DNA from 4 places in the Arthrobacter sp. GmRoot5-12 genome. Region 3 is predicted to be linked to each of the others. Evidence: predicted binding sites of a transcription regulator. Region 3 holds the regulator's gene; each other region holds the start of a gene.

Region 1 (7,673 bases), 760 kb from region 3:
GTGGTGGAGAACTCGTCCACCAGGCATTGGGTGAGGGCCGCAATGGCACCCACTTCCTCCAACGTGGCCAGGCCGTCGCAGATGCGCATCTCGATGGTGCCAAGCGCCGGCACGGGCCGGATGTCCCAGCGGATCTCAGAGATGGTGTCGATCACGCCGGTGGTGAACATGTCCTGCACGTAGGACTCGTATTCCTCCCAGGATTTGAACTGGAAGGGCAGGCCGGCGGTGGGAAGCTGCTGGAACATCAGGGCCCGCTGGGAGGCGTAGCCGGTATCCTCGCCGCCCCAGAAGGGGCTGGATGCGGAGAGCGCCTGGAAGTGCGGGAAGTAGTTGACCAGGCCATCCAGGACGGGGAGTGCCTTGTCCCGGCGGTCCAGTCCTACGTGCACGTGAACGCCGTAAATGACCATCTGCCGGCCCCACCACTGGGTGCGGTCGATGAGTTTGGCGTAGCGGGCCTTGTCCGTCACGGGCTGCAGCTGCGGCGGGCTGAACGGGTGGCTGCCGGCGCAGAAGAGTTCCACGCCCATGGGATCGGTGATTTCGCGGACGGCGGCAACGGACCGGCTGAGGTCTTCCTTGGCCTCGGCAGCTGTTTCGCAGATGCCGGTGACCAGTTCCACGGTGTTCAGCAGCAGTTCCTGCTTGATGTGCGGATGTTCGTCGTCTTCGTTGAGTTCCGGGTGGCGGGAAGCAACTCCGCGGAGCACCTGGTTGGCCACGGATGCGAGCTCGCCCGTCTTTCCGTCCACCAGGGCAAGCTCCCACTCAACACCGAGGGTTGACTGCCTCGATGGGGCGAAGTCGATCTTCACACGTTTCCTCACTGTCCGGTTTGCCGCTGGCTGATGCCGCTCACAGGCTGCTGCCGGCAGGCGAACGGGTGGTTCAAGTCTAGTGCAGGGGTAGCATCGTATTGATGGCCCCGTTCCCCACGCGTCACAGACCTGCCAAAACCACTCCCGCCAAATCCTTCCCGCTCCTCCTGGCCCTGTCGGCCCTGGCGCTGGCCTCCTGCACAGCCTCCCCAACCGCAGCCCCGCCGTCGTCGTCCTCCGGGCCCACCGGGGCCCCTTCGGCATCGGCAAGTACGACGACGGCGCCTCCCACCGCTTCTGCCTCACCTGACGCAGGCTCCAGCCCCCTGGGGTGGGGCCCGGAGCAGCGCGACCAGGACGCCGCCGTCGCGGCCGTGGCAGCCATGACTCCGGAGGAGAAGGCCGGGCAGGTTCTGCTCCCGTTCTTCAAGGGCAACCAGGTGGAGGCGCACGCCGCGCTCATCCAGCGGCTGCACCTGGCCGGATCCATCATCATGGGCGACAACGTGCCACGCGATCAGCAGGGGAACGTGGACGTTGCCGCCATGGGCGCGGTGAACCAGCGGCTGCAGCAGGCTGTCGCCGCCGGCGGCCGGCGGTGGCCCGGGATCATCGGCGTGGACCAGGAAGGGGGCGCCGTGGCACGCCTGGGGCAGCCCCTGACTGAATGGCCCACGCCCATGAGCTACGGAGCGGCCGGCAACCCGGCCCTGACCCGGGAAGCAGGAAAGGGCCTCGCCGGCGAGCTGGTGCCGCTGGGATTCGACCTCGACTTCGCGCCGGATACCGACGTGACCATCGGGCCCAGCGACCCCACCATCGGCGCGCGCTCCATGTCCGCGGATCCTGCCGCCGCCGCAGCCCACGGGGTCGCCTTCGCCCAGGGCATGCTGGACGCCGGCGTGCTTCCCACCGTCAAGCACTTTCCCGGCCACGGCTCGGTGACCGCGGACTCCCACCTCAGCCTCCCGGTCCAGCCGGCCGGCATCGACCAGCTCCGGGCCCGGGACTGGAAACCCTTCCAGGCGGCCGTGGCCGCGGGCCTGCCGGTCGTCATGACGGGCCACATCGCTGTGCCTGCGCTGGAGCCCGGTGTGCCGGCGTCGCTCTCCGCACCGAGCTACGCCGCGATGAGGGAGCTCGGATTCAAAGGTGTAGCCGTGACGGACGCCCTCAACATGGGAGCCGTGGACAAGCAGTACCCCGCCGGCGCAGCAGCCGTAAAGGCTTTGGGAGCCGGCGCCGACCTGTTGCTGATGCCCGCGGACGTGGAACAGGCGCACGCCGCCATCCTCCAGGCCCTGGCCGCCGGCACGCTTCCCGCCTCCCGGCTGGATGAGGCCGCGCAGCGGGTGGCCACCATGATGATCTGGCATGCCCGGACCACGCCGCCTGCCGGAACAGCCGGCACAGGTGCCCCGGCCGGAAGCGGTGCGGCGTTGTCGGCGCGGGTCTCGGCGTCGGCCGTGACGGTTGTCTCCGGTCCCTGCAGCGGGCCCCTGGTGCCCGGTGCGGTGCGCGTGGCCGGCGGGGGACCGGGGGACCGGGAGAGCTTCGAAGCCGCCGCCGCACGTGCCGGCCTCGCAGTTGGATCAGGACCGCTGGTGAACCTCATCGGCTTCGGCGGGAATCCAGCGGCCGGGGACATTGCCGTGGCCCTGGATGCCCCCTGGCCGCTCCAAAACTCCACGGCTCCGGTGAAGCTGGCGCTGTACGGCCGCACCGACGCCGCCTTTGATGCGCTGGTGGCCGTGCTGGCAGGAAAGGCGCCTGCTCCCGGGAAGCTGCCCGCCGGCGTCGGGCCTTTCCCCGCGGGAACCGGCTGCCCCTGACCTCTGACTCCTGCCCCGGACCGGGGACCCCGCACGATGGCTGGAACGCGTTTAATGGTCTGGTGCCCATTCTGAATAAAGACATGACCCTCTGCATCTCGCTGTCGGCCCGCCCCAGCAACAACGGGACCCGCTTCCACAACCATCTGTACGGGCAGCTGGGCCTGAACTGGATCTACAAGGCGTTCGCGCCCACCAACCTGGAACAGGCCATCGCCGGAGTGCGGGGCCTGGGCATCCGCGGCTGTGCCATCTCCATGCCGTACAAGGAAGACGTCATCGCGCTGGTGGACGAGATGGACCCGTCCGCCAAGGCCATCGACTCCGTGAACACCATCGTGAACACCGACGGCCACCTCAAGGCGTACAACACCGACTACACGGCCATTGAGCAGCTGCTGGCATCCAACGGGGTCCCCACCGACTATTCCGTGCTGGTCCAGGGGGCGGGCGGGATGGCCAAAGCCACCGTCGCCGCGCTCCGGGACGCCGGTTTCAAGGACGTCACCGTCATCGCCCGGAACGAGGCCGCCGGGCGTGCGCTCGCAGGCCAGTACGGTTTCCAGTGGCGTGCAGCGCTCGACGGCGGGACGGCGGACATGATCATCAACGTCACCCCCATCGGCATGGCGGGCGGCGCCGAAGCGGACAGCCTGTCCTTCCCCGCGGAGGCCATCGAGGCCGCACGCGAGGTCTTCGACGTGGTGGCACTGCCCGCCGAGACGCCGCTGATCCGGGCCGCCCGCGCGGCAGGCAAGCACGTCATCACCGGTGCGGAGGTTGCCACCATCCAGGCCCTGGAACAGTTTGTGCTGTACACGGGAGTGCGCCCCACCGCGGAACAGGTCCGGGCAGCCGAGGAGTTCATGCGCGCCCAGTAGGCGTTTACACCGGTTCCACCACGATGGCCACGCGGTCCTCGCCGATGCGAGTCAGGACCAGCGTGGCCGTCCTGGCGGAACCCTTTTTGGCGGCGCCCTTGCCCTGCGGGAGGAGCTGCTTCCGCAGCTCTTCCGGGGTCACCGCTGTGCCGCGCTTCTTGATGTCCAGCACGGTGATCCCCTCCTCCTTCACCCAGGCCTTGAGTGCCTTGACGTTGTAGGGCATGACTTCCAGGACCCTGTAAGCCTTGGCGAACGGGGTGTCCAGAAGTTCCGCGGCACAGATGTAGGCAATGTGTTCATCCACCAGGTGCCCGCCGAGCTGCAGCGCCACGTCGGCAACCAGCCCGGCACGGATCACGGCGCCGTCGGGTTCGTACAGGTAACCCTCCACGGGTCCCACCGGAGCGGCCGGGCCGGCGCCGAATTCCTCTGCGCTGGTCAGCTCGGCGGGCCCCTGGGACCCCAGGACCAGGGCCGCCCGGCGGACCCCGGGCCTGCGCACGGCGTTGAACCAGAGGGTCACCTCGGTCACGTCCCCGGCAACCGAAACCCACTGGGCTTCGCATCCCGTGGGCACGGACTCGTGGGGCATGCCGGGGCCCATCTTCACGCCCACCGCCTTCCCCCCGGCCGCCAGCGACTCCACGAAGGACAACGGCGGTGAGAACGCCTCCGGGTCCCAGATCCGCTTGGTCCCCGACGTGGAAGTGACGCGGCGTGCCGGATCCAGCCAGACGCCGTCGATCCCCTCCAGCGGGACCGATGCCGCGTCCGCGTGGACCACCGTGGCATTGGGGAAGGGGATGAGGTTCATGGTGGCGCAGGCGGCGGTGGTTTCATCCATCTCCACGGCGGTGACGGTGATGTCCAGGGAAGCCAGGGCCATGGCGTCGGCACCAAGACCGCAGCCCAGGTCCGCCACGTGCCGGATCCCGGCTGCGGCGAACCGCTGCGCGTGGTGTGCGGCGACGTTCAGCCGGGTGGCCTGCTCAAGGCCTGCCTGGGTGAAAAGCATCTGGCGGGCGAACTCACCAAACTTCGCCTCGGCCCTGGTCCGCAGCCTGGACTGCGTCAGGACGGCGGATACAAGTTCGCCCGGGTGGCCGGCTTTCCGGAGCGCCGAATTGAGCTCAAACGCGTCCTCTTCGCGGTAGGGGCCCAGCGATGCCAGCAACTCCCAGCCTTCGGGGGTCAACAGGGGTGCGATCTGGTCCTGGGGAGCGTGGGGCATGGTTTCCAGCCTAGTGGAGGACGGCTGCCGGGATGCGGATACTGTTGAAACCATGGATGACAGCGCAGCCCCAGGGGAGACCGGCGAACATCGACCCAGGGACCGCGGTGTGGCTAGGTTTGCCCGTCCAGCCCTGATCGCCGCGGCCGTGGTGGCCGTGGTGTGCATCGCCCTGTTGGTGATCATTTTCCTGCTGGACACGTTCAACGCCACCGTTTATTCGGTGGGCGGCAACGACATCCACGACAACACGCAGGAGGCGCGGGACATCCGCGGGTTGTACGACGGCGCACGGGCCGGGAGCATTTTCTTCCTCGTTGTTGCCGTACTCACCGCAGCCGGGGCCGGTTGGGTGCTCTACCGGAAACGTCAGCAGGGAGGCGGCGAGGCCGACGGTGGCGAGGACGTGGACTTCGACGACCTGGGCCGTTAGGGAAGCATGTTTGCCGGCCGGATCCGCCGTCGGCCGGAGCCCGAAAGGCTTACGCCGATGACGAAACGTTGGCACTCACCTTGACCGAGTGCTAACCCTTACATAGAGTCTTCATTAGCACTCTCCCTAGGAGGGTGCTAACACATGAAGAGCTGCCAGCCAGGCTGCTGCCGGCACCGCGACGACGGTTTGCCAGCCACGGCGGAAAGCTTTCCAGTCCACGAATTTTGCTGACGAAAAGGAGAGGTCCGAGTGTCGGTCTCTATTAAGCCTCTTGAGGATCGTATTGTTGTCCGCCCGCTCGAAGCCGAGCAGACCACGGCTTCAGGCCTGGTCATCCCGGACTCCGCCCAAGAGAAGCCGCAGGAAGGCGAAGTTGTTGCAGTAGGCCCCGGCCGCTTCGAAGACGGCCAGCGGGTTCCGGTTGACGTTGCCGTTGGCGACGTCGTCATCTACTCCAAGTACGGCGGAACCGAAGTCAAGACCGGCGGCACCGAGTACCTGGTGCTGTCCGCCCGCGACGTCCTGGCTGTCGTCGTCAAGTAACTCTTCCGGATCCCCGTGCCGCCGGCCATGCTCATGCTGGCCGGCAGTGCGGGGTTTCTGTCTTTGAAAGGACAAAACCATGGCAAAGCAGCTTGCGTTTAACGACGCTGCCCGCCGGTCCCTTGAGGCCGGCATCGATAAGCTCGCGAACACCGTCAAGGTGACGCTCGGCCCCCGCGGCCGCAACGTCGTCCTGGACAAGAAGTGGGGCGCCCCCACCATCACGAATGACGGCGTCACCATCGCCCGTGAAGTGGAACTTGACGATCCCTACGAGAACCTTGGCGCGCAGCTGGCCAAGGAAGTAGCCACCAAGACCAACGACGTTGCCGGCGACGGCACCACCACCGCCACGGTCCTGGCCCAGGCCCTGGTCAAGGAAGGCCTGCGCAACGTTGCTGCCGGCGCCGCTCCCGGCCAGATCAAGCGCGGCATCGAAGTTGCGGTTGAAGCCGTGGCTGCCCGCCTGCTCGAAAACGCCCGCCCGGTCGAAGGCACCCAGGTGGCTAACGTTGCCGCCATCTCGGCCCAGAGCGACGAAATCGGCGAACTGCTCGCCGAGGCCTTTGGCAAGGTGGGCAAGGATGGCGTCATCACCATCGAAGAGTCCTCCACCACCCAGACCGAACTGGTCCTCACCGAGGGCATGCAGTTCGACAAGGGCTACCTGTCCCCGTACTTCGTCACCGACGCGGAACGCCAGGAAGCAGTCCTCGAGGACGCCCTTATCCTGATCAACCAGGGCAAGATCTCCTCGATCCAGGAATTCCTGCCGCTGCTGGAAAAGGCACTGCAGGCTTCCAAGCCGCTGTTCATCATCGCCGAGGACGTCGAGGGCGAGGCCCTGTCCACGCTCATCGTCAACCGCATCCGCGGCACCCTGAACGTTGTTGCCGTCAAGGCTCCCGGCTTCGGCGACCGCCGCAAGGCCATGCTGCAGGACATCGCCACCCTCACCGGTGCGCAGGTTGTCTCCCCGGAGCTGGGCCTGAGCCTGGACACCGTTGGCCTGGAGGTGCTGGGTACCGCCCGCCGCATCACCGTCACCAAGGACAACACCACCATCGTCGACGGCGCAGGCTCGGCCGAGGACGTGGCCGCACGCGTTGCCCAGCTGCGCGCCGAGGTTACCCGCACCGATTCCGACTGGGACCGCGAAAAGCTCCAGGAGCGGCTGGCCAAGCTGGCCGGCGGCATCGGCGTCATCAAGGTGGGTGCCGCAACCGAGGTTGAGCTGAAGGAAAAGAAGCACCGCATCGAGGACGCAGTGTCCTCCACCCGCGCTGCCCTCGAAGAAGGCATCGTGGCCGGCGGTGGCTCGGCCCTGATCCACGCCCTCAAGGCACTGGATGAGGATGCCGCCGTCAACGCCCTCGAAGGCGACGCTGCCGCGGCCGTCGGCATTGTCCGCCGCGCACTGGTCCAGCCCCTGCGCTGGATCGCCCAGAACGCCGGCTTCGACGGTTACGTGGTCACCTCCAAGGTTGCCGACCTGGAAATCAACAACGGGTTCAACGCCAAGTCCGGCGAGTACGAGGACCTGATCGCTGCGGGCGTCATCGACCCCGTCAAGGTCACCCGTGCAGCCCTCCGCAACGCGGCCTCCATCGCCGCGCTGGTTCTCACCACCGAGACCCTTGTCGTGGAGAAGCCGGCCGAAGAAGACGAGCACGCAGGCCACAGCCACTGATCCTGCCCGTCTTCACATACAGAAAACCGGTCCAGCACCAGCTGGGCCGGTTTTCTGTGTTCCGGGTGCTACGTAGCCGCCATCTCGGCGGTTTCGACTCCGCCCGCAGGCTCGTAGACCAACGACACGGCTCCCTTGGGGTAGCTGCGTACCGGCTCGGCGAGGCGGAATGTTGAGGGGACCGTCCCGGCGTCGAAGAGCCGCTTGCCCTGCCCCAGGGTGACCGGATACAGCCA
Region 2 (7,673 bases), 1.4 Mb from region 3:
CGGTGTAGCCGGCCGCCAGCAGCGCCTGCAGCGTCATGGCGGCGTCCCGCAGCCAGCAGTAGCGGTAGTCCCAGTTACGCTGGCCGCCCGGCTGCTCCGGCAGCGACGTTGTGACGGCCGCGACGATCCCGCCGGTAGGGCCATACGTCAGCGCCTTGAGCGTTATCAGGGAACGGACCACGGCCTCCCGGTACTTGCCCTTGACGGTGCATTGCGAGGACCAGCCCCGCCAGAATGCAAAGGTGCTGTCAAGGACTACTTCCGCGTCCACGGATACCGGGCGTCCCACATGGCTGGGCGCCCAGGTCAGCACGAAAGGTACCTTTTCGCCTGCATTCACGGTGAAGTCGCTGACAGTGTGCATGTTCTCGCCATGCAGGGGTGCCGGAGTGACCAGGTAGACGGCATCCGGACCGGCGATCGCGTGCAGCCCGCGCTTGTCCTTGCGCACCCACGGAATGATGTGCCCGTAGTCGAACCTCAGGACCAGTTCGCCGTGCATCCTGACGCTGCCGCTGATGCCTTCCACAATCCGGACGATGTCAGCGACGGAATCACGCGGCGGCATGAAATCGGTGATGCGCACGGTTCCGTCCGGCGTCTCCCACTCCGTATCCAGGATGAGGGTGCCCTCGCGGTAGCTCCGGCGGGTGCATTCACCCCCTCTTTCCGGAGCCAGCAGCCAGCGCCCCGAGTCCGGCGTGTCCAACAGTGAATTGAAGCAGGCAGGGGAATCGAACCTCGGGAGGCAGAGCCAGTCGATCGAGCCTTCCCTGCTGACCAGGGCTCCGGTTTGAAGGTCGCCAACAACCGCATAATCTTCGATTCGCGCCATGACATTACCCTGCCACACCCGGGCCCGAACGGAAGGGGAAGCCCGGTGTAGCCTGAGGCAAATGGGAATCCACATCGGCACCTCCGGCTGGAGCTACGACCACTGGGAGAACGTCCTGTACCCGCCCGGGCTGCCCGTGCGGGACCGGCTCCAGTGCTACGTCGCCGAATTCAGCACGGTGGAACTGAACGCCAGCTTCTACCGCTGGCCCAGGGATACCACCTTCGCCGGATGGAACAGGCGCCTGCCGCCCGGGTTCGCCATGTCCGTCAAAGCTCCCAGGGGACTCACGCACGCGCGGAAACTGTATTCACCGGAAGTCTGGGTGGAGCGGATTGCCCGCTGCTGGCACGAACTGGGGGACAAACGTGCCGTGCTCCTGGTCCAGCTGCCGCCCCAATTGGAGCGCGACGACGCCAGGATGGACTACTTCCTCGCTGCGGTTCCGCCGTGGATCAGGGTTGCCGTGGAGTTCAGGCACCCCAGCTGGGACTGCCCTGAGGTGTTTGCCCTGCTGGAGCGGCACCAGGCCGCCTACTGCATCATGAGCGGCGCCAACCTGCCCTGCATCCTGCGGACCACCGCCCCCTTCGCATATGTCCGGCTGCACGGACCCGACCACCAGCACCTCTACGGCGGCTCCTACTCGGACGCCGACCTCCACTGGTGGGCCGACCGGATCCGTGAGTGGGACGGCGCGGGCATCGATGTCTACGCGTACTTCAACAACGACGGCGGCGGGAACGCCGTGTGGAACGCCCGGACCCTCCGCGCGATCCTCGGCAACGGCTGATGCCCGCTGCCGCCCTGTGGCAGAGTGGTGGCATGGACTCGGCCCCGCAGAACCCCGACCAGGACACGGCACGCCCACCCCGGCGGAACACGAAGGGCCGCACCGCCCTGTCCGGAAGCCAGTTCTTCCGGCTGGCACACCGGTTGTCGGACGCGGTCAACGACGTCCGGATCCAGCTCGCCAAGCGGTGGAAGTTCGTGCCGCAGACCATCGCGTACCAGGGTTATGGCTCCACCACCCGGGTGCGCGTCCTGGGCAGGGTACTGCTGACACAGAAGCCGCCGCCCGGAAGCAAGGCCGAGCACGCGGCCAGGAACGGCAACCAGAACATCCGCGGCTGGCGGGCGTTCACGGGGGTGCCGTTGCAGTTTTCCGACGTCGAAATCACCATCGGTGATGTGGTCTCCCACGTCACGGCGGACCGGGGCGGGCTGATCGATACCGAGGTGGACGTGCAGCTGTCCCCCGGCTGGCACACTGCCGTGCTGCGGGCCGAGGGAACCGAGCCGGCGGAGGCACTGATCCAGGTGATCGCTCCGGGCGTGCAGTTCGGCATCGTCTCGGACATCGACGACACCGTCATGGTGACCGCCCTGCCCCGGCCCTTCCTGGCCCTGTGGAACACCTTCGTGCTCAGCGAACGGGCGCGCATGGCCACTCCGGGGATGGCCGTGCTGCTGGACCGGCTGACCATCGAGCACCCTGAAGCCCCGGTCATTTACCTGTCCACCGGCCCCTGGAACGCGGCCCCCACCCTGGCACGGTTCCTGACCCGCAACATGTACCCCAAGGGCGCGCTGCTGCTCACGGACTGGGGACTCACCCAGGACCGCTGGTTCCGCAGCGGCCAGGACCACAAGCACCGCAACCTGGAGCGGCTGGCCCAGGAATTCCCGGACATGCGGTGGCTCCTGATCGGCGACAACGGACAGCATGACGAGGCCATCTACTCCGCCTTTGCCGCCGAAAATCCGGACAAGGTTGCAGCAATCGCCATCCGGCAGCTGTCCGTCAGCGAATCCGTGTTCGCCGGCGGCCACTCCGAGGACGGCGACCACACCACCTCCCGCGTGCCGTGGATCTACTCGCCCGACGGCGCCGGCATCGCCAAGCAGCTGGCCATGCTGGACCTGCTCCGGGGCTGAACGGCTCCCGGCTGCGCAGCCTTACTGCGCGTTGGCACCCAGGGGTGCGCCGTCGTCGGGCAATTCACTGTCCAACAGCTCCGGAACCGCTGCCTGCGCGATGGCCGCCCCGGCCGCGGCAGCCAGGTCGCGTTCCTCGATGAGCTCCTGGAACCAGAAGTAGGACGCCTTGGGTGTGCGGTCGAGCGTTTCGAAGTCCACGTGCAGGAGGCCGAACGGCTGGTTGTAGCCGGCGGACCACTCGAAGTTGTCCAGGAAGGACCACACGTAGTAGCCGCGCAGGTCCACGGATTCGGCCACCCCACCGGGCGCCGTGGCCCGGAGCGCGGTTTCAAGGTGGTCTGAAATGTACTTCAGCCGCCGCTCGTCCGGGATGAACCTGGTGTTGGTGGACTTGTCCCGGACAATGATGTCCTCGAAGCTGGCTCCGCCCTCGGTGATGATCACGGGCGGCAGGTTGGGGTACCGCTCGGCCATCTCCTTCAGGGCCACGGCCATGTACTCCGGCTTGACCGGCCAGCCGTATGCGGTGACGTCCGCTTCCGGCCACGTCTCCACGTGGAAGGGCGTAGCGCCGTTTCCGGCCGCGCTGAGGTCGCTGCCCATGGCCTCGGCCATGCTGGCCGGCACGGCGCCGTTGCCCGGCCCAACGGCCACCTTGGTGGGCATGTAGTAGTTGAGCCCGTAGAAATCGAGGGGCTGGGAAATGATCTCCATGTCCTCTTCGGGATGTTCGAAGGAGCTGAAGAACTTGGCCGCGCGGATGAGGTCCGGGTACTTGCCCGTCAGGACAGGGTCCGCGTAGAGCCGGTTCTGCCCCAGGTCCATAAGTCCCGCGCTGATCTTGTCCAGCGGGTTGATGGAGTTGGGCACCATGGGTGAGTAGACGTTGGTCATGCCGATTTCGCCGGGCACCCGCGCCGCGCGAAGGGCCTGGACGGCGAGCCCGTGGCCCAGCAGCTGGTGGTGGACCGTGGGGAAGGCACCCAGGGCCAGCTCCTTGCCTGGGGAGTGCAGCCCCAGCGAGTAGCCGTTGGCGCTCACCGTTGCCGGCTCGTTGATGGTGACCCACCGGGCCACCCTGTCACCGAAGGCATCCGCCACGAGCGCCGCGTACTCCCCCAGCCGGTAGGCGGTGTCCCGGTTCATCCAGCCGCCGGCCTCATCCAGTTCCAGGGGCGTATCCCAATGGTAGATGGTGGCCATGGGCGAGATTCCGTTGGCCAGGAGCTCGTCCAGGAGCCGGTCATAGAACGCCATGCCTGCGCGGTTGGCCGGGCCGGTGCCGCCCGGCTGGATGCGCGGCCAGGAGAAGGAGAACCGGTAGGAGTCAACGCCGAGCTGCTTCAGGAGGGCCACGTCCTGCGGCATCCGGTGGTAGTGGTCCGTGGCCACCACCGGGCTGTGGTCCTCAACGATGGCACCGGGCCGGGCAGCGAACCTGTCCCAGCCCGCCGGTCCCCGCCCATCCTCGTCCAGCGCCCCTTCGATCTGGAATGCTGCGGTTGCGACGCCAAGCGTGAACCCCGGGGGGATGAGCGCTGCGAGGTCCTTGGCGGTGATGTGCATTGGGGTCCAGCCTTTGGTCACGGTAGTTAGGGTACGTCCCAGAATGTCACAGCGGAGGTCGGCTGACGAGCAGCAACTCCGCTCCCTGCGCCGGCAACTACTGGGTGCCGAACAGGAACTCCTTGGCGTGCGCCACTGCCTTGCGGAAGGCATCATTCCGGAGCGTCACCAGGTGTTCCGTGTCGTCGTCGGACGGCTCCAGGTAGCCGGTGTACCCGGGCCGCAGGACCCAGATGTCCCCGCCCGGCGGGAGGTAGAACACGCCGAAGGAACGCTGCTGCCTCTCATCGGCGGTCCATACCGGAACCACCGCCAGCGCAGCACCCGTGGTGGGGTTGATCCACTGTGCCCGCGGCAGAGGCTGTTCGTGCGCCTCCGGGTCCAGGAAGGGCGCGGTTCCCTCGCCCCACCGCTGCTCAAAGCGTTCGAAGAATGCAGGAATGAGGTGTGAATCGTAGCGCCGCCAGTCGCCCATGCAGTTTTCCGCCTCCTTGGATCAATGGCCCAGGGCCTGGATCAGGACCAGGGCCCGCTTTCCCACCGCACCGGGGTGACGCGGATGGGAGGTCCGGACTGCCCGCCACGGCTGCGGACTCTCCGGACCGGAATGATGGTGGGCGCAGCTGCCGCCAGCTTCCTGTCGTAGTCGGCGCGGCGCCCGGGGTCACGCAGCACGTTAAACGCCTGCATGATCCGGAGAAGTTCCTCCCCCTGTGCAGTGTTGCCCTTCTCCGCCGTCGTATCCCCCATGGTCTCCATGCCTTCGTAAGCCCGCCCGCCGTCCATATCCGGATGGTGGGTGCGCATGAGGGCGCGGTAGGCATGCGAGATTTCCTGGCGGCCGGCGTCCCGGCCTACGCCCAGGATGGCGTAGTAGTCGGGGAGATCAGTCATCCTGCCTCCTGTTTCGCCGGCGCCCCGCCCGGAGGGTCAGGGGCGCCGGCACGAAAGCATGGTCCTAGCTGCCGATCTGGTGCTTCTCGCCCTGCTGGGTCTGGATCTCGATCTTGCGCGGCTTGGCCTGCTCGGCAACCGGAATCCGCAGGGTCAGGACACCCTGGTCATAGCTGGCCTTGATGTGCTCGGTGTCCAGGGTGTCACCCAGGATCAACTGGCGGCTGAACACGCCCCGGGGACGCTCAGAGGCCACGAGCTCCACGTTGGGCTGCGTGGGGTCCTTGCGCTCCGCCCGGACGGTCAGGACGTTCCGCTCAACGTTCAGGTCCAGGGAATCCACGTTCACACCGGGAAGGTCGAACGCCACCACGAATTCCCCGTCTTCCTGCCACGCGTCCATGGGCATGGCTGCCGGGCGGGCGGAGGTTCCAAAGACCTGCTGCGTGAGCCGGTCCAGCTCACGGAACGGGTCCGTACGCATCAACATCATTTCCCACTCCTTTAGCTTCCAGGTGCTGGATCTGCAGCTACCCACCACCTCCTTTAATCTATGGTGGTGGATATAGATTTTTTATAGCACTCGTGCAAAACTGAAGCAAGGTACCAGCGGAAGCGATTTTTGGGAGAAAGAATGGCGGATCCTGAAGCAGGTCGGGCTGGCCGCTCCCCCGGTTCACGCGCCCTGTACGCCATCTCGGTGGCGGCGGAGCTCACGGGAACCGGACAGCAGAACATCAGGCTGTACGAAACCAAGGGACTGTTGACGCCCTCGCGGACGGCGGGCGGCACGCGCCAGTACAGCGACGACGATATTGCCGTACTGCTGCGGATCGGCGAACTCCTGCAGGAGGGGTTGAACCTGGCGGGCGTTGCGAAGGTACTGGAGCTGGAGGCAGCCATCGTGAAGCTGCACCGGGCACTCAAGCGGGCAAAATCGCGGCCGCAATAAGTGGGCCAGGAAGCGGCCCAGGAAGCGGGATCCGGTTCCTGGACTGCTCCCGGTAAGTTCCTACTCTCCGGTGGATTCGGCCCTTGACAGCTCTCCGGTGATCGGTTCCCCCGGAATCCTGGCCGTCCGCCACGTGTCAAGCGCGATGACCCCGGAGAGGATGAGCAGCGAGAGCGCGAACGACGCCAACGCATCCGTGGGCCAGTGGTAGCCAAGGTACAACCGGCTGGCGATAGCGAGGATGATGCCGATCCCGGCCCCGATGAAGCCGAACACCGCGGCACGCGGGTTCCGGCGCCGGGAGAAAATCAGGTAGGCGCCCACCAGCAGGAAGTCGCAGGCCCCCAGGACGTGCCCGGACGGGAACGAGAAGGTCTGGTCCGCGCCGAACAGCATCTGGTCCACGGGAGGGCGGGAGCGCTGGACGATGTGGAGGATGATCTGCGAGATGACCACTCCGGTCAGCATCGCGGAGGCGAGCAGGATGGGGCGCCAGGCGTGCTTGGCTGCGAATCCCCAGACAAGGATCACCACCAGCACGATGATGGGCAGAGCGATGGGGCCGAAAATCACCGCCAGGAAGATCATGATGGCAGTGACGGCCGCTGAACGGGTGGTCAGCAGCCAGTCATGCACGGGAGTGTCGGCAACGGAAAGGCCGTCGGCCTGCACCACGCTGACCAGGGTGGCAATGAAGAGTGCCAGCCCCACGACGGCCAGGATGATCGACGCGCGGTACAGGCCCCGCCGGTCGGCAGGGTCCACGTAGCGTTCCTCCACCACGAACTTCTCGTGGAAGGCGTGCCACCTTCCCGCTTTCCGTTCAGAGACTGCGGAACCTGCTGATTTCTGTGCCAATGTGCTGCCCGTCCCTACGCCGCGGAAGATGCGTGCCGTGATGAATGCCTAGGGTGAAGATTATCCCGGCCACGGCCCATTCACTCCATCAGGCGGCTAGAAAGAGCCGGTGGTGAACTGCCAGCTCCGGCTGGCGAGGGGGTTGCCGGCCACGTCCCGGATGCCGCTGGTCCCGCCCGTGAGGGTCACGGTGTACCGCGTCTTGGCGGCGAGGGTCTCCTGGGGGTCAAGGATCCACTGGTTGGTGGTGCTGTTGCGGTAGGCCGTTGCTGCCACCACGGCGCCGGTGGCCGGGTTCTTCAGGGTGAACGTGGTGGTGTTAACGCCCTGGACCGCCTCGCTGAAGGTGGCGCTGATGCTGCTGCTCCTGCGGACCAGGAGGGCGTTGCTGCCCGGCGAGTAGCTGGTGACGGTGGGCGCGGGGCCAGTGGTGAACGTCCAGCTGGTGGACGCCAGCGGGGTACCTGCGGCATCGCGGATGGCCGAGGCTCCTCCTGTCAGGATTGCGGTGTAGCTGGCATCGGGGGCAAGGCTTGCTGCCGGGTCAAGGGTGGCGGCCAGGGTGGTGGCGTTGTACGTGACGGTGGCCGCGATGCTGTTGCCGGCTGCATTCCTGAGCACGAACGT
Region 3 (7,673 bases):
GTGCCGGCAACGGGCGGCACCATGCCGGACACGCTGTCCACCAGCGCCCCGCTGGAAACCGCACAGTCCTCCAACAAGGCGCCGGTCTACTGGATCGGCCGCAGCGGCGGGAACATCTTTCTTTACCGGGAATTCCGCGACGTCCCTGAACAGGAGAACCCGGTCACCCGCGCCCTGCGGGCCATGATGTCGGAAAAGCCGCTGGACCCTGACTTCTTCACGCCCTGGCAGAACCCGGACAAACTTGCCACCTCAATCTCCGGCAAGGACGTCATCACCGTCGACGTCTCCTCGGACGCTTTCAACAGCAACCTCGATGCCGACATGGCTGCCCGGGCCATCCAGCAGCTGATCTACACGGCAACCGCTGCCGCCGCCAGTTCGGGCCTGATCGACACCGGCCAGCAGATCCGGGTCCGGATCCTCGTGGACGGCCACACGGACTACGTGGCCTTCGGCAAAGTGCAGCTCGGGGCCCTGATGACCCGCGCCGCGGGCCTGATGGCGCCCGTCTGGATCATTGATCCCCAGGAGAACGCCGAAGTGCCCGGCGGGAGCGTGAAGATCACCGGCCGCAGCACATCGCCCGGGGCGAAGCTCCGCTGGCAGATCCTGCAGTCTACGGACGGCGGCAGCAAAGCACCGTTCCTGGCGGGTGAAACCACGGCTGCGTCCGAACAGGGGCAGGCCGGCGTCTTCACCCTGGCCCTGAACCTTCCGCCGGGCGATTACATGCTGCGGGTGGCCCAGGCCGGCTCCGGCGGGGAACCGGACCGGAACGAGGACACGAGGTCCTTTAAGGTCCGGTAGCCGTCCACCGGCCAAGGACGTCGCTGGCAAGCACGACGGCGGCCGGGCCGGCCGTGGAGGACCGCAGGACATGGTGCCCCAGGAGGGCGGTCACGGCGCCCTTATCGCAGAGTTTCGTTACCTCCCGCTGGCTGATGCCGCCCTCCGGACCGACGATGAGCAGGATTTCCCGGGGTCCGGAGCCTGCTTTCCCTTGCCATGTTTCAAGGACGGTGCGCAGCGGCCGAACGGCGTCCTCATGCAGGATGACAGCGAGGTCGGCAGCTTCCACGGCAGCGGAAAGCCCGGCAGTGTCGACGGCGGACCGCACTTCGGGGATCCAGGCGCGCCGTGCCTGCTTGGCGGCCGCGGCCACTGAGGATTCCCATTTGGCATGGGCCCGGGCCGCGCGGTCGCCCTTCCAGCGGACGATTGACCGTTCGGACTGCCAGGGTATGACGGCGTCGATGCCCAGTTCCGTGGCCGTCTCGATGGCCAGCTCGTCGCGGTCCCCCTTGGCGAGGGCCTGGACCAGCACCAGCCGGACGTCCGGCCTGTCTTCGACGGTCAGCGTCCCGCATTCCACCTCGAGTGCGGAGGGAGCGGCGGACACCACCTTCCCGGTCATCCGGGTGCCGGCGCCGTCGACGATGTCCACCGCTTCGCCGGGAGACAGCCGTTTGACGGTGACGGCATGCCGCGCCTCCGCCCCGTCGAGGACAAAGAGTTGGCCGGCCGCCATACCGGCCAGCGAACCGGGGGGCGTGAAGAAGACGGGGTTGCTCACCGCTACAGGTTACCGAGCCGGTCCCGGAGCTTGGCGAACATGCCGCCGCTGGCAGCGAGCTTGCCCTCGGTGATCTGTTCACCACGGAGCTTGGCCAGTTGGCGCAGGAGGTCCTCCTGCGCGGGGTCGAGCTTGGCCGGGGTGTCCACCTGGAGGTGGACCTTCAGGTCGCCGCGGCCGTAGCCCCTCAGGTGGGTGACGCCGAGGCCGCGCAGGGTGATGATCTCCCCCGACTGGGTACCGGGCTTGACGTCGATCTCCTGCGTGCCGTCGAAGGTTTCCAGGCTGACATCCGTGCCCAGGGCGGCTGCCGTCATGGGGATGTGCAGGGTGGCGTGCAGGTCGTCGCCCTCCCGCACGTAGGTGGCGTCATTGTTGACGCGGATCTCCACGTACAGGTCGCCGGCCGGACCGCCCGCGGGGCCGGCCTCGCCCTGGCCGGAGAGCTGGATCCGGGTTCCGGTGGCCACACCGGCAGGGACCTTGATGGTCAGCGACCGGCGGCTGCGGATACGGCCCTGGCCGCTGCACTCGTTGCAGGGATCCTTGATGACGGTGCCGAAGCCTTCGCAGGTGCCGCAGGGGGCGGCCGTCATGACCTGGCCGAGGATGGAGCGGACGGCCCGCTGGACCTGTCCGCTGCCGCCGCAGATGTCGCAGCGTTCCGGATGGGTGCCGGGGCGGCAACAGGATCCGTCACAGGTGGGGCAGACCACGGCGGTGTCCACTTCGAGTTTCTTGTTCACGCCGAATACGGCGTCGCGGAGGTCGATCCGTACGCTGATCAGGGCATCCTGGCCGCGGCGGACACGGGAAGCGGGACCGGACGTGCCGCCGGCGCCGAAGAAGGTGTCGAAAATGTCCTGGAACGCGAAGCCCTGGCCCGCGTAGCCTGCGCCGCCGAAACCGTTGTCGGTGCCGTTCTCATTGCCGGTGGTGTCGTAGATCCGGCGCTTCTGGGGGTCCGAAAGCACCTCGTAGGCGTGAGTTACTGCCTTGAACCGTTCCGATGCGTCCGCACCGGGGTTTACGTCCGGGTGTAGGGTGCGGGCCAGCTTGCGGTAGGCCTTTTTGATTTCTTCACCCGTCGCTTCGGGTGAGACTCCAAGGACGTCATAGTGGCTGCTCAAAGTTCGTATCTCTTCCTTGTTGTACTGCGTTCAGTTGGGCGGCCCAGCTCTTGCTTTCCGGCCGAAGCGCGCTCCGGCGGCCAAGAGTCAGGGCCCCAAAATCCTGGAAAGGTAGCGCGCCACTGCCCTGACGGCGGCCATGGTGGTGGGGTAATCCATCCGGGTGGGCCCGAGGATGCCTACTTTCGCCGAGCTGTCCGGACCGTAGGCAGTGGCCACCACGGAGGCCTCGGCAAGGCCGTCGTACGGGTTCTCCCGTCCGATGCTGACAGCGACGCCGCGGTGGTCCTGGGCCATTTCGCTCAACAGCCGCAGCATCACCACCTGTTCCTCCAGCGCCTCGAGCACCGGGCCGATGCTGAGGGGGAAGTCGACGTTGGACCTGGCCAGATTGGCGGTGCCGGCCATGACCATCCGGTCCTCCCGGCTGTTTTGCGCCAGGCCCTCCAGCCCGAGCGCCAATGCGTGTGCCGCCTGCCGCTGCGGGTGCGGGGTGGCGGCGACGACGGCGGGCAGCGCCTGGGCCAGTTGGCGCAGCGGTGTTCCGCCCAGTGCACCGAGGAACCGGGTGCGCAGTTCAGCCAGTGCGTCGTCGCCAAGGTCCTGCCCGACGTCGATCACCCGCTGCTCCACCTTGCCGCTGTTGGCGATCAGGACGACGAGGACCTTGCGCGGGGCGAGCAGGACGAATTCGATGTGCCGGACCAGTGCCCTGCTCAGGTGCGGATACTGCACCACGGCAACCTGGTTGGTCAGCTGCGACAGCAGCCGGACGGTCCTCTCCAGCACGTCGTCGAGGTCGTCCGCGCCTTCGAGCAGGGACTGGATGGCGCGGCGTTCGGCGGCCGAGAGCGGCTTGACAGCCGAGATTTGGTCCACAAAGAGCCGGTAGCCCTTGTCCGTGGGAATCCGGCCGGCACTGGTGTGCGGGGCGGTGATCAGCCCCTCGTCCTCCAGTGCGGCCATGTCATTGCGGATGGTGGCGCTGGAAACACCAAGATGATGCCGCTCCACCAGGGCCTTGGACCCAACCGGCTCGCGGGAGTGGACGTAGTCCTCCACGATGGCCCGCAGTACTTCCAGCTTGCGTGGCTCGCTCACTCTCCACCTCCATCCATGGTTCGGGGCGCATGCCCCTCCCGATGCAACCCAGGGTTAGCACTCGACATGCCTAAGTGCTAACAGTCTATTATGCCTCGGCCCGTTGTTAGCATTGGTACCGCTCCGGGCGAAATTGCGGAGTTGAACACTAGCGCTAGGCGGATCAAATCCATGGATTACCGGAACTGGGGCCCACGCGGCATATCCGCTCCCGCACGGACGGAACTGCCTGAGGTCCCCGTGGAGCGCGGCATGGTGCTCGAGGAAGTGCAGTCAGGCTGGGTGGGTGCCGTGACCCGGGTGGAGAAATCCGGCGGCATGCATGTGGTGGCGCTGGAGGACCGCAGGGGAAAATCGCGTACCTTCCGCCTTGGGTTCGGCTTCCTCCTGGAGGGCCGGCCGATCCGGCTGATGCCACCCGCCCCCCGGCCGGCCGCTGCCGGTCCCGCGGCGGGCAGGACGGCCTCGGGGTCCGTTCGGGTCGCCGGACAACGCGCCCAGGTGGCCAAGGCCAGCCGGATCTGGGTGGAAGGCAAGCACGACGCCGAACTGGTGGAGAAGGTCTGGGGAGACGACCTCCGGGTGGAGGGCATCGTCGTCGAGCCCCTGCACGGCATTGACGACCTTGCCGCAGCCGTCGCGGACTTCAGGCCGGGGCCTGGCCGCCGTCTTGGCGTCCTGGTGGACCACCTGGTTCCTGACTCCAAGGAGTCCCGCATCGCGGATGCCGTCATGGCCTCCCCGGGCGCCGCAGGCAACGTCCTGATCGTCGGTCACCCCTACGTGGACGTCTGGCAGGCGATCCGGCCCGCTGTCCTTGGCATCGACAAATGGCCGGCCGTGCCCCGCGGGCAGGACTGGAAGACGGGGATCCTGAAAGCCTTCGGCTGGCCCCACGCCACCAAGGAAGATGTCGGCCTGGGATGGCAGAAGCTGCTGGGCGCCGTGCGCACGTACGCGGACCTCGAAGCGTCGCTGCTGGGCAGGGTCGAGGAAGTCATCGATTTCCTGACCGTGCCGTGAAGGGCGGACGGCGTCCCGGGAACCAGTATTCTTGGTAGTGCGGTTCCTTGTTTCCTGAGGCACTGCGCACCGCGCCGGAATTGTAGTCAGCACCACTTGCACCTTCGAAGGAACAGACTGTGGCAGAAAACGCACGTGATCACAGGGACGGCCAGGGCCGTTCCGAGTACCATGGCGTCCCCGCCAACGCCCTGCCGCTTACGGCCAGCGAAGACCGCCAGTGGGCGACGCTGGCGCACTTCGGCGGGATCCTGGGGTGCGTCCCCTCGCTGCTGATCTACTTGATCTTCCGTGACCGCGGGCCATTTACCGCCCAGGAATCCAAGGAAGCGCTGAACTTCAGCCTGCCGCCCACCATCGCCGCGGTGCTGGCCAACATCCTGGTGTTCGTCCCCTACGTCGGGAACATCTTCGCGGTCATTGCCACGCTGATCTGGGTGGCGCTCACGTGCTTCTCCGTCGCGGCAGGGATCCACGTCAACCGGGGCCAGCCGCACCGCTACCAGTACAACCTGCGCTGGATCAAGTAAGGGCAACTGCCCGCGGGCCGGCTCTAGTCCGGCAGGATGCGGCGGACTACTGCGTCTGCCAAGAGCCTGCCCTTGAGGGTCAGGACCAGGCGTCCGCGGAATGCGGCAGCAGGATCAACCAGGCCGGCTGCGATCAGTCCGGCCACCTCGTGGCGTCCCCCGGCACTCAGCGTTGAGACATCCAGTCCCGACTGGAGGCGGGCCTCCAGCATGACCCGCTCCAGGTTCCTTGTTTCCGCGTCCAGGGTTTCCCTGCCGGCGGCGGGCGAAAGCCCCTGCGACAGCCGGTTCGCGTAAGCGGACGGGTGCTTGACGTTCCACCAGCGGACCCCGCCCATGTGTGAGTGCGCGCCCGGGCCGATGCCCCACCAGTCGTCACCCCGCCAGTATGCGAGGTTGTGGCGGCAGGCCTGCTCCGGAGTCCGCGCCCAGTTGCTGACCTCGTACCAGCCAAGTCCGGCTTCGGTGATCAGCTGGTCGGCGAGCTCGTACTTGTCGGCGTGGTCGTCGTCGTCGATTCCCGGGACTTCGCCGCGGCGCATCTGCGCGGCCAGCTTGGTGCCCTCCTCAACGATCAGCGCGTAGGCGCTGATGTGGTCCGGCCCGTAGGAAAGCGCCGTTTCGAGGGAGTGCCGCCAGTCGGCCAGCGACTCCCCCGGCGTCCCGTAAATCAGGTCCAGGCTGACAGCCAGTCCTGCCTCGCGCGCCCACTGCACCACCTGCGGCACCCGGCTGGGCGTATGGGTCCGGTCCAGCACCTTGAGCACGTGCGGAACCGCGGACTGCATCCCAAAGGACACCCTGGTGAACCCGGCGTCCTTGAGGACGGCAAGGGACTCCGGCGTGACGGAATCGGGGTTGGCTTCGGTGGTGACCTCGGCGCCGTCGTCAATGCCCCATTGGTCGATGGCGGCCCGGAGGATCAGGGCGAGGTCATCGGCCGGCAGCAGCGTGGGCGTGCCGCCGCCAAAGAAGACGGTGCTGAGCTTCCGGTCCGGCAGCCCTGAACGTGACAGCACAGCAGCCGCCAGCGACACCTCGGACACGGCGGTCTGGGCGTATGCGTCCTGGGACGCTCCGCCGCCAAGTTCCGTGGCGGTGTAGGTGTTGAAGTCGCAGTAGCCGCAGCGCACAGCGCAGAACGGGATGTGGACGTACAACCCGAAAGCCCGGGCCGCCGCACCGTCCGCTGCCTGGGCAGGCAGCAGACCGTCCGACGGCGCCGGGTCGCCGAGGGGAAGAACGCTGGGCATCAGCGGGTCCCCCGCTGTGCGGTGGTCACTTCTTCTTGGCCTTGTCCTTCGATTCGTCGGTGGTCAGGGCGGCGATGAACGCTTCCTGCGGCACCTCCACTGTGCCCACCATCTTCATGCGCTTCTTGCCTTCTTTTTGCTTCTCCAGCAGCTTGCGCTTCCGCGAGATGTCACCGCCGTAGCACTTGGCCAGCACGTCCTTGCGGATGGCGCGGATGCTTTCGCGGGCGATGATCCTGGAACCGATCGCGGCCTGGATGGGCACTTCGAACTGCTGGCGGGGAATCAGTTCGCGCAGCTTGCCGGTCATCATCACGCCGTAGGCGTACGCCTTGTCCCGGTGCGTGATGGCGCTGAACGCGTCCACCTGTTCGCCCTGGAGCATGATGTCCACCTTCACCAGGTCGGCGGCCTGCTCGCCGTCGGCCTTCCAGTCCAGCGAGCCGTAGCCCCGGGTCTTGGATTTCAGGATGTCGAAGAAGTCGAAGACGATTTCCGCCAACGGCAGGCGGTAGCGGATTTCCACCCGGTCCTCGGAAAGGTAGTCCATGCCGCCCATGACGCCGCGGCGGGACTGGCACAGTTCCATGATGGCGCCGACAAATTCGTTGGGGGCCAGGATGGTGGCGGAGACCATGGGCTCGCGTACCTCGGCGATCTTCCCGGTGGGGTACTCGCTGGGGTTGGTCACCCGGACCACCTTCTTGTCCTCCAGGGTCACCTCGTATTCCACGTTCGGTGCGGTGGAGATGAGGTCGAGGTTGTATTCGCGCTCCAGGCGTTCGCGGGTGATCTCGAGGTGCAGGAGACCCAGGAAGCCCACGCGGAACCCGAAGCCGAGGGCAGCCGAGGTTTCCGGTTCGTAAACCAGCGCGGCGTCGTTGAGCATGAGCTTTTCGAGGGCGTCGCGGAGTACCGGATAGTCGGCGCCGTCCAGCGGATACAGGCCGGAGAACACCATGGGCTTGGCATCGGCGTAGCCGGGGAGGGACTCCGCCGCCGGCTTGGCCAGGTTGGTGACGGTATCGCCCACCTTCGACTGCCGGACGTCCTTCACGCC
Region 4 (7,673 bases), 730 kb from region 3:
CGAGGTTGCTCAGCGCGCTCTGCGCCTTGGTCAACTGCTGATCGGCCACCTGCTGTGCTTCCGCGGACTCCGCTGCCTGCACCCCGGCAGCGCCCTGCTTCAGGGACGGCTTGCCAACTGCCTTGGGCGCCTCAGGAAGTTCAAGAGGCTGCGGCTCCGGGCGCTTTGCCTTGGCTGCGTCCACGTAAACGGGCTTGGGGACTTCCACCGGCTCCCAAGGGGTTCCCGCCGGAGTGGCCGGGGCCGCCTCTGCAGCACTGGTATCGCCGGCAGCCACCGCGACGGCGAGGGCTGCTTCACGAAGCTCAACTGCCGTGAGCCGCTTGATCCCGGCCTGGCCTGCCTCGGCATCGAAAAGCGGGCTGTCCGGCCGCGCGGGGGCGGCCTCAGGTTTTGGGGGAATCGCGTCGGCCGTCTCCGGGCGGCGTGCAGGCGCACTCATGGCCGAGCGGAACGCAGCATTGACCTTTGCCTTGCGGTCGCGGACGGCGAGCATACGCAGCAGCGCCACCGACCCGACAGTCAGCACCGTGCACAGGATCGGAAGGGCAGGCGAACCGATGCCAAAGGCAGCCAGGATCCCGGAAATGAATGCCGTGACAAGGGAGAGCAGCCCCACCAGGGCCAGCGCGGTCCGGCCGTAGCGGATGCGGAGCCGGGCCGGAGGCGGGGTGCTGGCAGCGCCGGCACCGGGTGCCGGACTCTTCCTGGGTTCCATGGCTTTCTCCTGCTGGGCGGCGACGTTCAAGACCAGGCCGGCGTGCGGATCCGGCCCCTCATCGGCGGGGGCGTCTGCCAGGAAGTCGACGGCAGGCTGGAACTGGTGCCGGCGGTTCCGGAGGACGTAAGGGGCAACCCATACAATCCAGAGCGCGACGGCAACCACGAGGATCACTGAGCTGCTAAGGGGGAAGTCCACACTCAAAACCGTATGAGCATCATGCCTGCTCAGGCCGCATTAGCCCCGGTGTGTCGTGCCCCCTCTGGCAAACCGTTGGATTTATGACCGGCGCGAGGCCAGCCAGGGGCCCAGCAGGCCCTCCGGGACTTCTTCCGCGGTGAGGGCGAAGGAACGGTGGTCGGCCCATTTGCCGTTGATGTGCAGGAAACGGGGCCGGTACCCCTCGTCCCGGAATCCCAGCTTTTCCACCACCCGCAGGCTGGGTCCGTTCTCGGGCCGGATATTGATTTCCATCCGGTGCAGGCCGAGGGTCCTGAAGCAGTGGTCCGTCACCAACGCCACGGAGGTGGGGGCGATCCCCCGTCCAGCCCGTGCCTGGTCAACCCAGTAGCCAAGGGTTGCCATCATGGCCGAACCCCACACGATTGACGACACGGTCAACTGGCCCACGATGGCGGGGCTGCTGAGGCCCGGCCTCCACTCGGTAATAAGGAAGGGCAAAGCCGTGGCCTGCGCGGCCTGCACTTTGAGCGACCGGACCATGTGCCGGTAATCGGGCAGCCCACCGCCCGGATCCGGATTGGAGGCCTCCCACGGCTGCAGCCACTCACTGTTACGCGAGCGCACCTCCATCCATTCATTCTTGTCGCGGTACCGGATGGGCCGCAGGACCAAGTCGCCGCACTCCAGGGTGACCGGCCAGATGGGACCACTGCGCATGGCGCTAGCGGGAAAGGTCCGAGGTGAAACCTGGCAGCCATTCCCGCAGGCCCGGGCCCAGGTCGTCGCTGTCGATGGCGAGCTGGATGCAGGCCTTGAGGTAGCTGAGTTTGTCGCCGGTGTCGTAGCGCCGGCCCCGGAACACGACCCCGTACACCCCGTGCCCTTCACCATCACCGGAGGCAAGTTCCTGGAGGGCATCCGTCAACTGGATTTCCCCGCCCCGGCCCGGTTCGGTGTGTTCAAGGACGCCGAACACGGCGGGGTGCAGGACATAACGCCCGATCAGGGCCAGGTTGGAGGGCGCTTCCTCGGGTGACGGCTTTTCCACCAGCCGGTTGACGCGGACGTAGTCTTCGCCGTCGATGTCCTGGATGTCCGCACAGCCGTAGGCGCTGATCTCCGACGGCTCCACTTCAATCAGGGCGACGACGGACCCACCGGTTTTGGCCTGAACGTCAATCATCGTGCTGAGCAGTTCGTCGCGGGCGTCAATCAGGTCATCTCCCAGCAGGACAGCGAAGGCTTCGTCACCCACGTGCTGTTTTGCGCGGAGCACCGCATGGCCCAGGCCGTGGGGGTCGCCCTGCCGGACGTAGTGGATGTCACCCAACTGGCTGGCCGCCTGGATGGACGCCAGCTTCTCCGTGTCCCCTTTGTCCTCGAGCGTTGACTCAAGGGACGGCACGCGGTCGAAGTGGTCTTCCAGGGCCCGCTTGTTGCGGCCCGTAATCATCAGGATGTCGTGGAGGCCCACGTGGACGGCTTCCTCCACCACATACTGGATGGCAGGCTTGTCCACGACGGGGAGCATTTCCTTGGGCATCGCCTTGGTGGCTGGCAGGAACCTGGTGCCCAGGCCCGCGGCGGGAATGACGGCTTTGCGGACTCTGGGGTTACTGGTGTTCACCGGTCTAATCTAACGTCAGCGTCAAGCATTTCAGTAACCACCGGAGCGGCAAGCCCGTGCCGGTGCGGGAAGAACCTCCCAATACGGGGCATTGCAGGAAGGACACCATGCTGCAGGAGACCAACGCAGTCAAGGACGGCATCAGGGCCGCCCACCGCCGGCGGCGGGCAGCGCTGACGCCGGCGCAGCTCGAAGCTGCCGGCGCGGCCCTGGCCGTCCATGGGGAAGCATGGGCGGGGACGGTCACAGGGAAGCACGCCTCGATAGCCTGCGTATACCTTGGCGTGGGACACGAACCGCCCACCCTGCCCCTGATCAACGCCCTGCATCGCAGCGGCCATCAGGTACTGCTTCCGGTGTGCGAGGAAGGCCGGGAATTGAGCTGGGTGTTCTGGACGCCGGAGATCAGCTTCGAGCGCAGCAAATATGCACCAATCCTGGAGCCCACGGGGCACCGTCACGGGCCGGAAACGGCCGGTGGCGCAGCGGTGCTCTTTATTCCGGCCACCGCAGTGGACCTCGCCGGCAACAGGATCGGGCAGGGCGGAGGCTACTACGACAAATTCCTGGGGCACCTGGCTACGGCAGGGAAGGAAATTCCCCTGGCCGCTGTTATCTACGATGACGAATTGCTGCCCGCCGGCCGGATACCGGCCGAGAAGTTCGACCGACCGGTCCCGGCCGTCCTGGCCCCGTCCGGATACCGGCCATTGGCGGGCAACGCCTGAGCCCGTCCATTCGGGCACAGTGATAGAATTAGCACTCAGGCCCTGCGACTGCTAACGGTTTACCCGGTGGCAGCACGGGACCTCTCGTTTGCCCAAGAGGAGGAGCACCAGTGCCAACATATGCTTACGCCTGCAAGGATTGCGGCCACGCCTTCGACATTGTCCAGTCGTTCTCGGACAGCAGCCTGACGTCCTGCCCGGAATGCGAGGGCACGTTGCGCAAGAAGTTCAACAGCGTCGGTGTCGTCTTCAAGGGCTCGGGTTTCTACCGCACGGATTCCCGCGATTCCAAGGGCAGCTCCGTCTCCCCCGCACCCGCAGCGACGCCCGCTGCCACCCCCGCCGCGTCGGCGCCGGCAGCAGCTGCCGCCAGCTAAGCAGCCCAGGACTTTACGACGGCGGCCGGACGCTCCCTGCGTCCGGCCGCCTTTGTCCACATAGCCGCCGTCCGGGCTCCCGTGCCGCTTTGGCGTCACCTAGCGTGGGCGCATGCCAGTACTCTTCCGACGTCGCCGCGACGGTCTCCGGTTCCCCGGCCATGTCCATGCTGCAGGTGCCCGTAACATCCCCCGCCGCCCCGGACGGCGTCCCCTGCACTCGCGGTTTGCCGGCTGGCTAAGCCGCAACCGACGCCTCGTAGCGGCCCTGCTCTTGTGCGCAGCTGCAGCAATCGCTGTCCAGCAACTCACTCCCGCCCCGCTCACCACCGTCACGGCGCTGTCCGCTGCCCGGGACCTGCCCGCGGGAACAACGGTAACGGCAGCAGACCTGGCCCAGGTCCAGGTGCCGCCCGGGATGGTGACCGACGGCTTCCTCCGGGATGGATCCGCAACCGCAGGCAAGCAGCTCGCAGCGCCGCTGCGGAAGGGCCAGCTCCTCACCGACGCCCAGCTGCTGGGCCCCGGGCTCCTGGCAGGGACGCCCCCCGGTTCGGCCGCGGTTCCCCTGCGGATGGCGGATGCCTCATCCATCCAGCTGGTCTCCCCCGGCCAGCTGGTCAACATTGTGCTGACATCAGCCAACGGGTTCGACCAGAAGGGTCCCTCTGAGGTCCTGGCGTCTGCCGTCCCGGTGCTGTGGACCTCGAACAACGGCGGCCAAGGGGGTCAATGGCTCGGCACCACCGAGACCGATGGACTGATCGTGGTGGCAGCCACCGCCGAACAATCACTGCGCCTGGCCGGCGCCTCCACCCAGGGCAGGCTGTTCTTCGTCCTGGTCGGGCCGCCCTGACCTCAAGCGTGGCCCGGATGATGTTGGTCAGCCCCAGTGCGGCGGTTTCTGTTCCTTCAACCAGGTATCGTGATCGTCCTCCCGGTCACCCCAGCTGCGGGCGTCGTCTTCCGCCGCCTTGCTCGGGAGGATCTCGTCGGTGCCCCCCGCTGCCGGCCGCGCCCCCGGAGAAGGCACCGGCGCTGCGGAATCCGCGGGAGCGGCACCGCGGTCAGTTCCGGCTGCGGCCCCGCTCCTGTTCGCGCCGCCGTTCTTGTCCAGGTCGTCGTTCCTGTTCGAGCCGCCGTTCTTATCCAGGTCGTCGTTCCTGTTCAGGTCGTTCGTGTTCCGGGTGTTGTTCTCGTTCTGGCGCATGTCTTCCTCGGGCCTGTCTTTCCCAGGCCGGTCTTCTCTCGTCGTGGCACCCGCTTCCCTTGTCCCCTGGGCGCGCCGGCCCTTGGCTGACAGCCTCGGAAGGCAGGTAGGAAACACCGGCAGCAGGCGCCCCATCAATTCCGTGAAGTGCGTGGTTGAAGTCATCGTCCAGGAATCCTGTGCTGGACGCGGTCCGGCCCGGAAGCACCATCTTCTCAAGTCCCAGGTAACCGGCGATGCGGTCCGCGCAGGACGAGGGGTCCGTGAAGACCTCGATGGTCCACAGGGGCATGTACCGCCATCCCAGGCGTTCCAGCAGTTGCGGCCGCAGCCTGCTGCGCTCACGCACGCTCATGGTGCGGTACTGGGCCGTGCCGTCGGATTCGATGGCCACGGGCCGCGGGAGGTCGGGGTCGTCCTGGCCCATGGTGTTCAGGGGATCCGCCGCGGCAACCACGTCGATGGCGCCGTCGTACTGGTGCCAGACCCTGGCGCCACGGGCCCGCAACCGGTCCCCCAGGTCCGCTACCAGCGGGTCCGCTCCCAGTGCCTGCTCGCTGGCCGCGGCACGGGACGCGGGAGTCCCGAGATCGGTGTTGCCGGAAATTTCCCGGTCCAGCAGCGTATAAAGATCCACCGCCCCGTGGGTGAGCCTGGTGTGGTCCAGGTCCTCCGGCCGGAAGCAGGTGAGCACGTGCATGGAACGGCGCGCCCGGGTCATGGCCAGGGCAAACTTCTCCCGGCCGCCCTCCGCGGAGAGCGGCCCGAAGTTGTGCAGGGCGCGGCCGTGCGGGGTCCGCCCGAATCCGGGCGAGAAAATGACGTGGTCGCGGACCAGGCCCTGGGCGCGTTCAAGGTCAACTACCCGGAAAGATTCCGGCCCGGCGCCGAAGAAGCCGGCCAGGCCCGGCTGGTTGGACAGCTGGAGCCTGATGGATTCACCAATCCTGGCGGCGTGCCGCAGGCTTGCGGTAACCACTGCCAGTGACGTTCGCGGGCGCAGGCGGGCGTGTTCGAAGACGAGCTCCACCACGCGGTTGACCTCGGCCACCACAGACTCCACGCCTTCGTCGCCGGCACTGGGCAGGCCCGTGCCGTCCGGCAGGTATTCCACCAGCAGCGACCGGTCCAGCCCCGTGGCCGACTGGCCTTCCGGCAGCCGGCGCAGGCCGCCGTCGTAAAAGTTCTTGCTCAGCTGAAGGACCAGGTCCTCGTCCACCGCCCGGTACACCACGTTGAGCCGCCACACCGGAAGCACGGCAGACAATGCCGTGAAGGCACTTTCCACCCGGTGGTGGGCCGACTCGCCGGGCGCCAGCCGTTCCACCCCGACGGTGAAGGTCCGCGGCGTGGCAATGCGCGAGTCGCCAAAGGCAATCACCTGCCGTGCACGGGCGATTGCCGGCAGGACAGCCTGAAGCGAGGTGGCTTCCGCATCGAGGATCACGACGGCGTCGAAGTGCTGTTCCGCCGGAAGCAGGCCCGTCATCAGGTACGGGCTGACAGACCAGACGGGAACCAGGGTGCCGATCAGGTCCGGAGCCTGTGCGGTAAGGGCCGGCAGGGAGACCCGGCCGTCCTTGAGCAGGCTCCGCAGCAGGTCGGCCTGGCGGGGCTGGGCAGCGATGGCTGTGCGCCACCGTTCCGCCAGGTCCCACCGCAGTCGGGCGGCGCCGCTGGCAACGTGGGCGTTGTCCGCCAGCCGGTACTCTGCCTCAAGCTGGCGCAGCGCGTCGCCGTCGGACATGGCCAGGTAGTCGTCACCGCTGATCATTGCCTCAAGCGCGGACTGCCACCAGGCCAGCTCCAGCTCGGCGGCAACGGATCCCTCCGGGACTTCCCGCTCGGCGAGGTCGGCCAGGAGCTCGCCCAGGCCGTGTTCGCGCATGTTCTCGACCAGGAGGGTGCGCTCGGGCAGGGTCTTAAGCGTGTCGGTGTCCGCCACCAGGCGCTCCAGGCGTTCCATCAGCCGCGCGTAGGGAACGGTGGACAGCGAGCCGCCGCCTTCCGTGTGCCGCAGCGCCTCACCCAGCTGTGCCAGTTCGCCGTCCAGGGACCGGTACATGGCAATCATTTCGGCCAGGCCGGAAGGTACGGCGGGGTGCCGCTGCGTGGTGGCGTAGCCCGCCCACAGGGCGCGCTGCTCCTGCACCAGCACCAGGGATGAGTGCAGGTCTGCGATGTGGACGCCCGGGCGCACGTATTCCTTGGCGACCCGGCGCAGCCTTGAGCGCTGCATGGCAGTCAGCTCGATGCCGCGCTCACGCCGCCAGGCGGACGGCGCGGTGGCGGAAATTAGGTCCGTCACGGGCCGGTCAAAGATGTCCGGGGTGAACTTGTCCAGGCTTCCGCGGACGGCGACCAGCAGTTCCAGCTGCTCGCCCCACTCGGCGAATGATTCGCCCGGGCGGATTTCGGCGTGCTCCGCAACGGCGTCCATGCGGTCGCGGAGGAGGGGAAGGCTCTTGGCGACGGAGCGGACCAGGTCCTGGGCTTCCTCCGTCTCCTTGCGGGTCAGCAGCCGGGCCCCGTGCCAGGGGCTGGTGGTGGCCGCCTTACTGAAGCTGCCCAGTTCCGCGGCGCGCCTGAGCCTGCCGGCCAGCTCCTCACGGTCCCGGATACTGTCCAGGACGCTGCGCTTGAGCCGGACGGTGGTGGCGGGCGCGGGGTGGATGGAGGTGAGCTCCGCGAGTGACTGCATGGCCTGGTAGGGCGAGCAGCCCCAACGCTCGCGAACGTTGTGGAGCGACGCCACGTGGTCCATGAGGGCGTGCCGGTGTTCCACCAGGGTGTTGTGGAGGTTCCCGAGCTGGGGTTCCAGTGATTT

What was found. The regulator HrcA, encoded in region 3, represses chaperone genes, less so after heat shock. The targets are predictions, from matches to a motif close to TTNGCACTCGNNNNNNNCGAGTGCNAA.
Region 1: the regulator HrcA is predicted to act here: its motif matches at 5,270-5,296, upstream of groES (co-chaperone GroES).
Region 2: the regulator HrcA is predicted to act here: its motif matches at 5,813-5,839, upstream of AC6JAM_RS11880 (Hsp20/alpha crystallin family protein).
Region 4: the regulator HrcA is predicted to act here: its motif matches at 3,288-3,314, upstream of AC6JAM_RS15255 (FmdB family zinc ribbon protein).

What each region holds. Positions count from the first base shown of each region.
Region 1 is NZ_AP046056.1:3,260,782-3,268,454, forward strand. It holds gene AC6JAM_RS15105 (glutamate--cysteine ligase) at 1-818, opposite strand, end outside; gene AC6JAM_RS15110 (glycoside hydrolase family 3 protein) at 1,205-2,653, shown strand; gene AC6JAM_RS15115 (shikimate 5-dehydrogenase) at 2,716-3,534, shown strand; gene AC6JAM_RS15120 (THUMP-like domain-containing protein) at 3,539-4,768, opposite strand; gene AC6JAM_RS15125 (DLW-39 family protein) at 4,821-5,201, shown strand; gene groES (co-chaperone GroES) at 5,454-5,747, shown strand; gene groL (chaperonin GroEL) at 5,827-7,437, shown strand; gene AC6JAM_RS15140 (dihydrofolate reductase family protein) at 7,506-7,673, opposite strand, start outside.
Region 2 is NZ_AP046056.1:2,592,154-2,599,826, reverse strand. It holds gene AC6JAM_RS11910 (glycoside hydrolase family 15 protein) at 1-853, opposite strand, end outside; gene AC6JAM_RS11905 (DUF72 domain-containing protein) at 897-1,628, shown strand; gene AC6JAM_RS11900 (App1 family protein phosphatidate phosphatase) at 1,661-2,773, shown strand; gene AC6JAM_RS11895 (glycoside hydrolase family 1 protein) at 2,795-4,342, opposite strand; gene AC6JAM_RS11890 (hypothetical protein) at 4,440-4,817, opposite strand; gene AC6JAM_RS11885 (J domain-containing protein) at 4,859-5,236, opposite strand; gene AC6JAM_RS11880 (Hsp20/alpha crystallin family protein) at 5,301-5,726, opposite strand; gene AC6JAM_RS11875 (MerR family transcriptional regulator) at 5,871-6,188, shown strand; gene AC6JAM_RS11870 (phosphatase PAP2 family protein) at 6,249-7,046, opposite strand; gene AC6JAM_RS11865 (S8 family serine peptidase) at 7,143-7,673, opposite strand, start outside.
Region 3 is NZ_AP046056.1:4,025,289-4,032,961, reverse strand. It holds gene AC6JAM_RS18720 (GerMN domain-containing protein) at 1-810, shown strand, start outside; gene AC6JAM_RS18715 (16S rRNA (uracil(1498)-N(3))-methyltransferase) at 797-1,576, opposite strand; gene dnaJ (molecular chaperone DnaJ) at 1,579-2,706, opposite strand; gene hrcA (heat-inducible transcriptional repressor HrcA) at 2,794-3,807, opposite strand; gene AC6JAM_RS18700 (DUF3097 domain-containing protein) at 3,979-4,830, shown strand; gene AC6JAM_RS18695 (DUF4870 domain-containing protein) at 4,950-5,360, shown strand; gene hemW (radical SAM family heme chaperone HemW) at 5,384-6,613, opposite strand; gene lepA (translation elongation factor 4) at 6,639-7,673, opposite strand, start outside.
Region 4 is NZ_AP046056.1:3,294,540-3,302,212, reverse strand. It holds gene AC6JAM_RS15275 (hypothetical protein) at 1-895, opposite strand, end outside; gene AC6JAM_RS15270 (GNAT family N-acetyltransferase) at 1,001-1,621, opposite strand; gene galU (UTP--glucose-1-phosphate uridylyltransferase GalU) at 1,626-2,531, opposite strand; gene AC6JAM_RS15260 (5-formyltetrahydrofolate cyclo-ligase) at 2,639-3,259, shown strand; gene AC6JAM_RS15255 (FmdB family zinc ribbon protein) at 3,370-3,636, shown strand; gene cpaB (Flp pilus assembly protein CpaB) at 3,749-4,492, shown strand; gene AC6JAM_RS15245 (hypothetical protein) at 4,520-4,846, opposite strand; gene AC6JAM_RS15240 (AAA family ATPase) at 4,782-7,673, opposite strand, start outside.